One region of the Paenibacillus sp. FSL M7-1046 genome, then DNA from elsewhere that is predicted to be linked to it. Evidence: predicted binding sites of a transcription regulator. Region 1 holds the regulator's gene; each other region holds the start of a gene.

What was found. Region 1 encodes Rex, which represses fermentation and respiration genes when NADH is low (regulators of the CRP and FNR family bind a similar motif). Its sites were predicted from a motif close to TTGTGAAATATTTCACAA; they were not measured.
Region 2: a site for Rex is predicted at 1,884-1,901, ahead of NYE29_RS12285 (formate/nitrite transporter family protein). Genes of this name have one in related genera too.
Region 3: a site for Rex is predicted at 1,940-1,957, ahead of NYE29_RS10265 (cytochrome ubiquinol oxidase subunit I). Genes of this name have one in related genera too.
Region 4: a site for Rex is predicted at 956-973, ahead of nirB (nitrite reductase large subunit NirB). Genes of this name have one in related genera too.

The regions. Positions count from the first base shown of each region.
Region 1 covers NZ_JBBOXB010000001.1:4,957,915-4,961,073, reverse strand. The annotation lists gene NYE29_RS21895 (amidohydrolase) at 1-974, opposite strand, end outside; gene NYE29_RS21890 (redox-sensing transcriptional repressor Rex) at 961-1,728, opposite strand; gene dinG (ATP-dependent DNA helicase DinG) at 1,742-3,159, opposite strand, start outside.
Region 2 covers NZ_JBBOXB010000001.1:2,811,768-2,814,926, reverse strand. The annotation lists gene NYE29_RS12290 (MFS transporter) at 1-482, opposite strand, end outside; gene NYE29_RS12285 (formate/nitrite transporter family protein) at 957-1,784, opposite strand; partial or broken gene NYE29_RS34575 (S-layer homology domain-containing protein) at 2,170-2,646, shown strand; gene NYE29_RS12280 (hypothetical protein) at 2,790-3,159, opposite strand, start outside.
Region 3 covers NZ_JBBOXB010000001.1:2,359,089-2,362,247, reverse strand. The annotation lists gene cydB (cytochrome d ubiquinol oxidase subunit II) at 1-435, opposite strand, end outside; gene NYE29_RS10265 (cytochrome ubiquinol oxidase subunit I) at 422-1,825, opposite strand; gene NYE29_RS10260 (cold-shock protein) at 2,050-2,280, opposite strand; gene NYE29_RS10255 (cold-shock protein) at 2,484-2,684, opposite strand; gene NYE29_RS10250 (S1C family serine protease) at 3,073-3,159, opposite strand, start outside.
Region 4 covers NZ_JBBOXB010000001.1:4,637,997-4,641,155, forward strand. The annotation lists gene NYE29_RS20410 (hypothetical protein) at 153-851, shown strand; gene nirB (nitrite reductase large subunit NirB) at 1,078-3,159, shown strand, end outside.

The DNA of each region.
Region 1 (3,159 bases):
CCCTTATGGATCAGTGCTGCAAGCCGCATTTCCTCGAACATATCGAGATTATTGTTGCTTGCCGCCCCGTCCGTACCCAGCGAAACTTTGACTCCGGCTCTCAGCAGCTCAGGCACCCGTGCAACCCCGCTGGCCAGCTTCAGGTTACTTCCCGGGTTGTGGGATACACCCACCTTGTGGCGGGCGAGGATTTCGATCTCCTCATCGTTCAGGTGGACACCATGGGCGATTAAGGACGGGCGGGTGAACATCCCCAGCTTCTCCAGGTGCGCTACAGGACGCAGGCCGTAATCAGCGGCATTCTGCTCCACTTCACGCAGCGTTTCCGACATATGCGTATGCATCGGCAGGTCCAGGTCATGTGCCGCCTGCACGAACCGCATGAAAAAGTCCGGAGGACAAGTATACGGGGCATGCGGTGAAATCATGGATGTAATTCTGCCGTCAGCCTTGCCGTGCCAGTTGCGGGCGAACGCAACAGCTTCCGCAAGCTTCTGGTTCTGCACCTCTTCAGGACATAGACCAATAACACCTCGCATCAGCACCGCACGGATACCGGAATGTTCGACCACCTCGGCCACCCGGTCCATATGATCATACATATCCAAAAAGGTGGTTGTGCCGCCTTTCAGCATCTCCAGAACGGATAAGGAAGTGCCCCAGTAGACATCATCTCCGGTAAACTTCTCCTCCATCGGCCACATTTTCTCCTGCAGCCAGGCTTGAAGGACCATATCATCCCCGTAGCCGCGCAGCAGCGACATCGCAGCATGGCCATGGGTGTTGACCAGACCCGGCATGAACAGCAGCCGGCTGCCGTCGAGCGTCACTGTGCCTTCTTCAATAACGGGCTTCTCTTCCCCTATGTATGTGATCAAATCATTTTCTATAGTCATATAACCGCTCAAGACAGGCTTCTCGCTTCCGGGAACCAGAAAACGTCCGTTTGCAATTACCATCTTATTGCTGCTCATCTGTAATTCCTTCCTTTCCATCATGTAAATAATACGCCAGACTTTGCAGGTCAGTCGTAAAGTCGGCAGCATGAATCCGGATGGTTGCAGGTGTCTTCAGAATGACCGGTGCAAAATTCAGGATCGCCTCGATGCCCGATTCTACCAGAATATCAGCCACATTCTGTGCTTCGCTGTCCGGTACAGTGATGATCCCGATCCGGATTCCCTGATCGCGGATGGTCTGACCCAGCTCTTCCATCGGCTGAACCGTAAGAGAGTTGATCTTTTGTCCAATCTTGGGAGCGTAAGAATCAAATACAGCGGTGATTTTCATAGTATCCTTCAGATAAGCATTGTAATTGGACAAGGCATGACCGAGGTTACCGGCACCTACCAGGGCCACATTGATTTGTTGATCCAGTTTCAAAATGTGACGGATCTTTTCGATGAGATAAGACACGTCATATCCAATGCCTTTTCTGCCGAAATCACCAAAATAGGCCAGATCCTTACGAATCTGCGCCGGATTAAGGTCCAGCTTCTGCCCGAGTTCCTGAGAAGAAACGGTTGAGATTTCACGCTTTTGGAGATCGTTCAGGAAACGCAGGTACACTGGGAGTCTGCGAACGACGGCCTCCGATATTTTATCCGATTTCATGTTTTCTCCTCCTAATTTAGAATTGCACTGACGCGATATCGTATGACAACCACGTGCAGTGCCCGCTCCGCGAACGGGACACAGCCTATGGTACAAAGAGATGGAAAAATTCATAAACAATGACAGATTAGGAAACGCCGCCCTCTTCAAGCCATTCCGCAATCCGCGGAACCATCTGATCGGTAAGCATGTGCTCCATCTTCGGACCAGGGAGTGAATACAGGAAGTACTTCCCGTAATAAGCTTCGATGACCCTGGTATCATATACAATAACAATTCCCCGGTCCTGCGCAGTGCGGACCAATCGTCCAAAACCCTGTTTGAACCGGATCACTGCTTGTGGAACAGACATTTTCATAAAAGGATTCTTCTTCTGGGCCTGCAGAAGCTCCGCCTTTGCCTCGGCCAGCGGATGATTCGGCGGCTGAAACGGCAGCCTTACAATCGCAAGACAGGTCAGCGCCTCGCCAGGGATGTCGACTCCTTCCCAGAAACTGCTTGTTCCAAGCAATACCGATGCAGAGCTGTCCTGAAAACGCCGGATCAGCTTGCTGCGGCTGCCTCCTTCCACACCCTGGCCCAGAACCGTAATGTCCTGGGAAGCCAAGGCCTCTTTCAGCGGATCATAAACCTGGCGCAGCATTTTATAGGAGGTGAACAGCACCAGCATCCGCCCCTTGGTCGCCGCCGCCGCTTCAGCCAGCGAATGCACCAGCTTGTCTACAAAACGCGCATCGCCTACGCTGCCCTTAACACTGGGGAAATCGCGCGGGATGACTAGCAGCGCCTGTTCACGGTACTTGAACGGTGAAGGCAGCAGCGCTGTCATGAGACGCCCTTGCTCTGAGGCTTCAGAAAGACCAAGGTTGTCAATCATGAACTGAAAGGACTTGTCGACCGATAACGTGGCCGAGGTCAGCACTATGCTCTTCTTCTTGTCGAAGAACAGATCCTTGAGCTGGCTGCTTACATCGACAGGCACGGCGTATAGCTGAAGCGACTTGCCCCGGTAGTTGCCGCTCCCTTCCATCCAGTACACGATATTATCGTCACTGAGACCCATAAAGAAGCGGATTTGTTCCCGGATGGATGCCAAATCCTTGAACAAGCCTCCGATATCGGTCACCAGGCTGTCCGAAGACGACTGACTCTCTGTATCGCGCATCTCGCTGAGCATTTTGTCACCTCTGCGGATGATGTCGCTCAAGGCTAAGTGCAGCGTATTCTCCAGCGCCGCCAGCTCTTCCCAATCTTTAGGCTTGCTGCCGGGAAGCAGGCGTGTGACCAGCTGGCCAGCTTCACCTGCCGCTGCATCGCTTCGTTCGGGCAATAGGCCGAACAGCTTGTCGCTCAGTGTATCCCAAGTTTCCTTTACAGTAAGCAGGTCGGGATAGATTTTATCGATTACGCCGCTCCACTCCGAAGCCTGCTCACTGCCCGAGGACTGCAGAGTCTGGCGCAGTGCCGGCAGCTGGCCGCTGCGGCTGTCTTTATACAGCCTTGTAAGCGTATGAGCTACCGTGAAATACTTCATTTGCATACCCA
Region 2 (3,159 bases), 2.1 Mb from region 1:
GAAATATCGGCCAGAAAACCGGCCAGCATCGTGCCCAGCGCTACCCCAATATTATTGGCGACATAAATTACATTAAAAAGCTCTCCGCGCTGTTCTGCGAAGCGGAAACCTATAAAGGCCTGAATGGCCGGCAATGACAACGAATTGAACAGACCCACCAGTCCCATCACCAGCATGAACATATTCCAGTTCACACTTGCCGCCGGCAAGGTAAACAAGGCCAGGGCATTCATGGCCAGCGCACCGACGATCAGGCGTTTGACACCAACTTTATGATAGAGTGATCCACCCAGCAGTTGTCCGAATATGCCTCCGAGGGATTGAATAACAATAACGAGTGCGGCATCTGTCATACTGCGGCCCAGTTCATCAAATACATACATCGTGACAAGCGGCCACATCAGCGCGCTGCCTGTTGCATTAATAAGACTGGCAATCAGAAATACTTTGACTTCCTTTGGATAAGCTTGTAAAAACCTCATGACTTTTCTTTCAACCCCTGTAATATATGTGTCATTAATTTCATCCAGTATCATCCCAAAACAGGACGAAGAGCAAGCATTCGCACTGACGCATTATCGCGTCACTCAAACACAATATCCCCCATGATTCTTGACCAAAACCTGTGGACAGCCTCAGCAGTAAAAAGCCTGTCCAATCGGATCTTTATATTTTATAACTGCTGCCACCATGCGTAAATAAAATTGCTGAACAGAGACTGATTCGTTCTTCGTTTGCCCGGGTAATAGAGCATATGAAACACTCCCTATTAATTCGCCGTGAGCCCGATTTCGTTCCCCCGAGTCGGATATGCACGGCGAATTTTGTGTTGTGCGCCCCTATTTTACCTCACAAAAAAACACCCCGGGAACCTTCCCTCTTGAGCCGTTAGCTGGAAGAGAGAAGGTTACAAGGAGTGTCTATTGCCGTTTAACACGGCATTTAATTAGTAAGGATTAAGCGTGTTTCTTCACTCCGACAGAGGATACACCTTCTACGGATTGCACAGCCGCCGGCCCTTTGCGAAGGTAAGCCACATAATAGGCTGCGGCTACGAAGATGGCTCCGCCCGTAAGGTTGCCCAGCCATACCGGGGCAAAGTTGCCGAAATATTGTGCCCAGGTAAAATGCCCCTCAAATATAGCAGCAGGAATAAGAAACATGTTGGCTACAACGTGCTGGAATCCGATGGCCACAAATGCCATGGTCGGGAACCAGATACCGAGGATTTTGCCGCTGAAATTATCCGCCCCGTATGAGAGCCACACGGCCAGAGCCACCAGCCAGTTACAGCCGATCCCGGAGACAAAGGCCTGCAGGAAGGTTGCATCAATCTTATGTTCAGCCATATCGACCAGTTTATCGAGATACACTCCGTCTGCGGTGAGGCCGACAACGTGGCCGAAGAAATAAGCAACGAACAACGCGCCTGCCAGGTTGCTGAGCGTGATCAGCACAAGGTTCTTGATGACTTCCCAGAAGGAAATCTTTTTCGCAATAAATGCCAGCGGCACGGCCATCATATTGCCTGTCAGCAGTTCCCCGCCGGCCAGCAGCACCAGGATCAGTCCTACCGGGAACACCGATGCCCCGATAAAGTTTGCGATGGAGCCCCATTCCGCCGGAGCACCGGCAATGACACGAATATCCAGTAAAAATCCGAGCGCAATAAACGCTCCCCCCAGAAAACCGAGAATAAGTACGGTGGCAAGCGGGTTGTGAGCCTTCTTGATTCCGTTCTCTACCGTTACCTCGGCAATCTGCTGCGGTTTGTTATAAGCCATGATTCCTATCCCCTTTTAATACTTAAAATTTGTTCCTTTATGCCATTGTAGCGTGATCGCAATCACATTTACGTGATAAAAGTCACGTCCAGGAAAACTAAGTGAAAGTTTTCACTGACATGTCAAATTTACCTTATCTACACAATTCAGATTAACTTAATCACAAAAACATTTCTCACCATACATCCCATATCACGCTAAATATTCGGGCCGATTGTACCGATAGTGGAGTAAAAGAGGTGGTGATCGTGTTCCCGTAAACACAGGAAAAAGCACATACATATTGATAGACAACCTGAGGCGTGTCAGCCTGGCACTGCTATGTCTGATCCTAATCGGAACTGCTGCTGTCACTCAAGCTGCAAGGGCAAATAGCGCTCCATTTGTGGATACTGAGCGCAGCTATGCCCATCAAGAAATTGCACAGCTGTTCTCCAGAGGGATCGTTCAAGGCTATGGCAACGCAACGTTCAGACCCTATCAGCCGATTACTATTGCAGAGATGGGCACCATGATGTCAAGGGCATTATCCATTCCCATTCCTAGTTCGGACTATCCGCTAACAACGGAAGCGGCACCGAATTGGGCCATTCCCTCCATACGCTCGCTTTTGTCTGCAGGCATTATACAAGACCAGACAATAGCATGGAGAGGTGAATTAACACGAGAGAGCTTGGCAGTATGGTATATCCGGGCCTTTGGAGTGTATGACCAGGTCCAAAAACAAGGCGATATGCCTGCGTTTAAGGATAGTCATTCTATCTCGGAAAAAGCCCGAACAAGCGTCTGGGCAGCCCAGCAGCTCGGGCTGTTCCAAGGAGATGAATATCAGCGGTTTAACCCAAAGCAATCCGTTGACCGTCAAAGCGCAGCTATGGTAACTGCTCGTGCATGCCTTCTGCTTGAGGATGCCAAGCGTCTACAAGATCTGCTTGAGCCTGGAAGTGACTTGCCTGATTATCCTGAAGTCCCCAAAGGCGCACCTTCAGAAGATAGCGAGCTCGCTTATCCAAACGCTTCTTCTACAGATCTCGTAACACCGGTGCCAACACCGGTGCTATCCGCTTCACCGGTTCCAACAACGGTGCCATCCGCTTCACCGGTTCCAACAACGGTGCCATCGGCTTCGCCGAATCCAACACCGGTGCCATCGGCTTCGCCGAATCCAACACCGGTGCCATCGGCTTCGCCGAATCCAACACCGGTGCCATCCGCTTCACCGGCTCCAACAACGGTGCCATCGGCTTCGCCGAATCCAACAACGGTGCCATCGGCTTCGCCGAATCCAACAACGGTGCCATCCGCTTCACCGGCTCCAACAACGGTGCCATCCGCTTCACCGGCTCCAACAACGGTGCCATCGGCTTCGCCGAAT
Region 3 (3,159 bases), 2.6 Mb from region 1:
GTCAATCGGCAACCCTTTAATGAAGCTCGCGAACACTACTGCCAGCAGGAACGGCGGAAGGAAGCTGCCGAAGAAGATGCAGGCGTCCCAGGTTCTTTTCCAGGCCAGTGAATCGCGTTTGCCTCTGAATTCAAAGGCGACACCGCGGGCAATCAGCGCCAGCAGGGCAAAGACAAACGGAATATAGAATCCGCTGAACAGCGTTGCGTACCAGTTGGGGAAAGCAGCGAACATCGCGCCCGCACCCGTCAACAGCCATACCTCATTCGCATCCCAGAACGGTCCGATTGAATTGATCAGCACCCGGCGTTCCGTATCATTCTTGGCCAGGAACTGCGTTTCCATTCCTACGCCGAAGTCGAAGCCTTCCAGGAAGAAAAATCCGATAAATAATACCGCAATCAGCACAAACCACAATTCATTAAGAGAAAGCATGCGATCCCTCCTTATTATATGGATCATGCGACTCACCGTGATCGTTATCCATGGCATAAGGGCCTTTTTTGATAACTTTGATGAACAATCCGATCAGTACCGCTCCCAGAATAGCGTAGATCGCCGTAAAGGAGATCACCGAGAACAGCACCTGTCCAGCCGATATATTAGGAGACACACTGTCTTCTGTCGTCATTAATCCGAATACCGTCCAAGGCTGACGTCCGATCTCTGTCATGATCCAGCCTGCAGTATTGGCAATTGGCGGAAGCAGCAGCCCCCAGAACATGAACCGCATAAACCAGGTGTTCGGACGTTCCATCTTTTTGCGCCACATCAGATACATCGCATACATACCGAGCACAATCATCAGCGTGCCTGCGACCACCATGATCCGGAAGCTCCAGAACGTCGTACGCACAGGCGGGATATAATCCCCCGGGCCGTACTTTTGTTCATATTCCGCCTGCAGCGTGTTCATCCCTTTAACTTCACCGGAGAACTTACTGTAGGACAAGAAACTCAGCATATAAGGAATCTTGATTTCCCCGGAGTTTGATTTATTGTCAGGATCAATAAAAGCACTGGCTGTCCAAGCCGCAGGGTCACCACTGTCCTCCCAAAGGGCTTCCGTAGCTGCCATCTTCATCGGCTGCGTCTCTACCAGATACTGCGCTTGGGCATGACCTGCAACGGCTACCCCCATGGAGGAGACAATGCCGACAATCGCCGCAATTTCGAACGATTTTCTAAAGAAAGGCACATCCTGCTTCTTGAGCATTTTATAGGCACTGATACCCGTTACCAGAAATGCCCCTGTAGCGTAAGCCGCGAGCACCGTATGCGGGAATTCCACCAGCAATTGTCCGTTTGTAATCAAAGCCAGAAAGTCATTCATTTCGGCCCGGCCATTATTCATCGCAAAACCAACAGGGTGCTGCATAAAAGAATTGGCTGCGAGAATCCAGAATGCCGATAACATCGTTCCCAGCGCTACCATCCAGATGGACAGTAAATGAATCTTCTTGGAGACTTTGTCCCAGCCAAAAATCCATAAGCCGATAAAAGTAGACTCCAGGAAAAACGCCAGCAGCGCTTCAATCGCAAGTGGAGCCCCAAATACATCCCCGACAAAGCGGGAATAATCGGACCAGTTCATTCCGAACTGGAATTCCTGCAATATCCCTGTTACTACCCCTACTGCGAAGTTAATGAGAAAAAGCTTTCCCCAAAACTGCGCCATTCTTTTGTACTCATCGTTGCCTTTTCGGACATACATCGTCTCCATGATCGCGATCAAGAGTGCAAGTCCAATAGATACCGGTACAAAGAAGTAATGAAAGATCGTCGTCGACGCAAATTGTATACGCGACAGCATAACTGTATCCATGTTTCTTCCCCTTTCTTCTCCCCATTCGTTATGTCTATTCTGTCAAAAATTCAAGGGCTAAAGTGTGATAATTATCACATTATACACCCGGATTCGGGCTAAAAAACAATAAATTTGTGACAAATATCACAATATTACGTTCAGAAAGCAAAAAAAATAAGACGGTTTTACCGTCTTGGATTTGTTCGTCGTTCTATAGAAAGCTTGACTCATAAAGGCATTGGTTAGGTAATCGAAATACCCTTCTTCAGCGATTTGAGATCGCCATTAGAATTAAGCAATTGCGGCAGCATCTTCATGCTGCGAACCATTGGGGCATGACAGAGACGGCAAGAAGGCGCATGTTCAAATGCGAAATTATCCCTCATCCATCCGTTGCATCCATCATTGGTACAGGCCCAAATTGCGGTATTTTCTTCCGGTACTTCCTCTAAAGGCTTCTTCCGGTAGTTCATTGCCGTTCCTCCCTTCCTTTATGTTACAAGTTGAGAAACAAGTAAAAAAGCATCCAATTATACTCTTTCTAAGATGCTTACAAATCCTTCATTTGCAGTTGCTCTACTTCAAGATCATGTTGTTAGTTTCATGATGATATAGCAGTTGATCTTATAAAAAAAGACCGTCCCAACTTGCAAAAGCGGGGACGGTGCTTCTATTATTACAGTTTTACAACGTTTTCGGCTTGTGGTCCGCGGTTGCCTTGAACAACGTTGAATTCAACGCGTTGGCCTTCGTCCAAAGTTTTGAAGCCGTCGCCAGTGATTGCGCTGAAGTGAACGAATACGTCGCTTCCGCCTTCAACTTCGATGAAACCGAATCCTTTTTCTGCGTTGAACCATTTAACTGTACCTGTTTGCATGTGTGTTACCTCCACAAATTTAAATTAATATGTTCTTTTTATCTTCAAACAAAGAAAAAATTCACACATTGAAAAAGGTTGTATTAGCATTGACAGCCCTTTTCAATACGAGAATTAGGTATCAAATGTATGATTAATCTCATGTTACCACACCGGAGTTACAAAGGCAAGCCAACATCCGAATATATCCGTATTTCCCCTTATAAGGTGCTGTTCCCAATGTAAGGGCTACCAGTCTTTATAAAAAGGGGGATTTGCATCCATATTAAGTAATATACCCAGATGATTTGACTTCGAAACGGATGCCGTCCTTAATTTTATAATAAGGACGGCTGGGCCGTCTCGCTTATCTTGACTGCCACATTATTATATACGGCTGATGCCGCTTTTATTCCTTTTGTTTTTCAAGAAGTTTCACCGTCACCTGCTTTACCTCTCCGTTGCGGTAATAAGTAATCTTCAGATCATCTCCGAT
Region 4 (3,159 bases), 320 kb from region 1:
TCTGCACCGCTTCGCTGCCTGATTAATGCCCGAAATTTATCGTTTGAGAACAAAGCTAGTTTGCGTTATTCTTAAAAGATAGTATACATAATGACTAAAGACCTGAGAGAATGATTGAGGTTATGATCGGGCGGAAGAGGGCGGTGCCGGGAATGTCCACGAAATTTCTGTGGCGTTTATGGTTAGGATTAATTATCATTGCGACGTTAGGCGGATGCTCGGCATTTGGTTCAGATGCGAACGGAAACAATGCCGCAGCCGGGGCTGCAGGCCCTGCTTTTTCACTAATGGCCGGTGATAATGAGCTGGCAGGGAATTCGGGGAGACAGCTCAGCGAAGCATACAAGCCAGGAATAACGCTTATAGAGCTGCTGAAGAGTAGCGGTGTCGTTACTTTTGCCGAAGACGGATTTAGCATATTGGCAGTCAATAAAATTTTTCTTGCCCCGGACATGATCTGGCAGATTCAGCTTGGCGGCAAAATCATAACCGATTGGAATAGTCCAGTCTCGCGGGAGCAGGCGATTGTTATTACTGCGAAGCCGGCAGCCGGAGATGCCCCGCTTCTGCCCATTATTCTTACAGTGAACGGCGGGAGTGAGCAGCCTGAACTGACACATTCACATATTTTATCTTATAGCGAGGACCTGTCTGTCCGGGGTCTGCTGAAGAGCAGCGGAATTGTTCAGTTGGCGGAAGACAACAAGACGGTACTCACGGTCATGGGGTACACGCCGCTCACCAGTGAAGACTGGAAGCTGAAAGTGAACGACAAGACGCTGCTTGACAGCGGAATTGATATGAAACTCAGACCTCAAGATGTACTCGAGATTTCACTGGTTCTCCGGTAAGATGTTAAGTATCATAGCCAGATGTCCTTAATGCAAGAGGAAGCATAAGGGAAGCTGGCTATTTTTGTTTCACCAAAAAACCTTACATACGCTGGCATAAAAATATGTGAAAAGATTCACATTTATTGTGATTCTAATCACAAATGCTCTTCAAATTTAAAACGTATAATTTTGTTATCAGATATGTATATGAAGAAATCCAGAAGCATTGAGGAGGGTCTTAACAGTGACCGTGGAGAGAGAAAAGTTAGTTTTGATAGGGAATGGTATGGCTGGCGTAGGCACTATCGAACAGATCCTTAAGCTTGGCGGCGCTTATGATATTACGATCTTTGGAAGCGAGCCTCATCCCAACTACAACCGGATAATGCTGTCCTATGTCCTCGAAGGAAGCAAGAGCATTGAAGATATCATTCTGAACGACCGCCAGTGGTACGAGGATAACAATATTACTCTGCATACTGGAACCACTGTTGTCCGGATTGATGAAGCCTCCCGTCAGATCATTACAGATAATGGAATGTCGGTTCCTTACGATAAAGTTATTATTGCAACAGGTTCAAATTCATTCATTCTGCCGGTACCGGGCAGCACAAAGGACGGAGTTGTAGGCTTCCGTGACATTGCGGATTGCGACGCCATGCTGGCTGCGGCACAACAATACCGCACAGCGGCGGTGATTGGCGGCGGACTGCTTGGTCTTGAAGCAGCCAAAGGACTTGTGAACCTCGGTATGGATGTTACCGTTGTGCATCTGCTGGAGGATTTGATGGAGCGTCAGCTTGACCATACTGCTTCCTCCATGCTTCAAGCTGAGCTTGAGCGCCAGGGCGTGAAGTTTGCTATGGGCAAACAGACGGTTGAGCTGACCGGGGAGGAACGGGTAAACGGCCTGCGTTTCAGCGATGGTACTGAGCTGCAATCAGATTTTGTAGTGATGGCGGTCGGAATCAAACCTAATGTCCAGCTGGCCAAAGACAGCGGCATCACGGTGAACCGCGGAATTGTTGTGAATGATTATCTCCAGACCTCGATGGCGAATGTCTATTCTGTAGGAGAATGTACAGAGCACCGTGGCACCTGCTACGGGCTGGTAGCTCCACTGTTCGAGCAGGGTATGGTGCTGGCGAAGCATTTGTGCGGCGCCTCCACCCAACCGTATGAAGGTTCTGTCGTAGCCACCAAGCTGAAGATCTCGGGGGTGGATGTCTTCTCTGCCGGTGATTTCACTGAAACAGCGGAACATACCGTCATTTCGGCTAAAGATGAATGGAAGAGAACCTATAAGAAAATTCTGCTCAGAAACAATATTATTGTCGGTGCAGTCCTGTTCGGCGATGTGACTGAGTCTGCCAGTCTGCAGAAGCTGGTCAAGCAGGGCACCGAAATGACCGACGAAATTTATGGCGAAGTAATGGGCACGGGCTGCTGCGGCGGAGGCGGTGCAAAAAAAGGCTTGTCGGTCGAAGCGATGGCTGATGAGGAGATCGTCTGCGGCTGCAACGGCGTGACCAAGAAGGTGATCGTCGATGCCGTTACGGAGAACGGTTTTACCACGGTAGACGAAATTAAAGCCTGCACCGGAGCTACCCGCTCCTGCGGTGGCTGCAAGCCGGTTGTCGAGCAGATTCTGCAGTTTGTTCTCGGTGACAGCTTCCAGGAAAGTGCGAAGCAGGGGATTTGCGGATGCACCACCTTGAGCCGCGATGAGATTGTAGCAGAGATTACCGCTAAAGGCTTGAAAACGACCAAAGAGGTCATGAATGTGCTGGGCTGGAAACAAGCGGAAGGCTGCTCCAAATGTCGTCCGGCTGTGAACTATTATCTTGGCATGATCTACCCGGACACCCATGAGGATGAGAAGGAATCGCGGTTCGTCAACGAACGGATGAGTGCGAACATCCAGAAAGATGGTACCTTTACCGTTATTCCACGGATGTACGGCGGGGTAACTACACCGGAAGACCTGAGACGAATTGCCGATGTTTCCTTGAAATATAACGTGAAGGTTGTAAAAGTGACCGGTGGTCAGCGTCTGGATCTGGTCGGTATCCAAAAAGAGGATGTGCCTAAAGTATGGGAAGAGCTGGATATGCCTTCCGGTTATGGCTATGCGAAATCGCTTCGTACGGTAAAAACTTGTGTGGGTTCGCAGTTCTGCCGCTTCGGGACACAGGATTCCATGGGTATGGGAGCTTTTATTGAACGTAAATATGAACGCCTTGATTTGCCGGCCAAATTCAAAATAGCAGTCAACGGCTGTCCGCGCAACTGTGCGGAATCCTGCACGAAGGATATCGGCATCGTC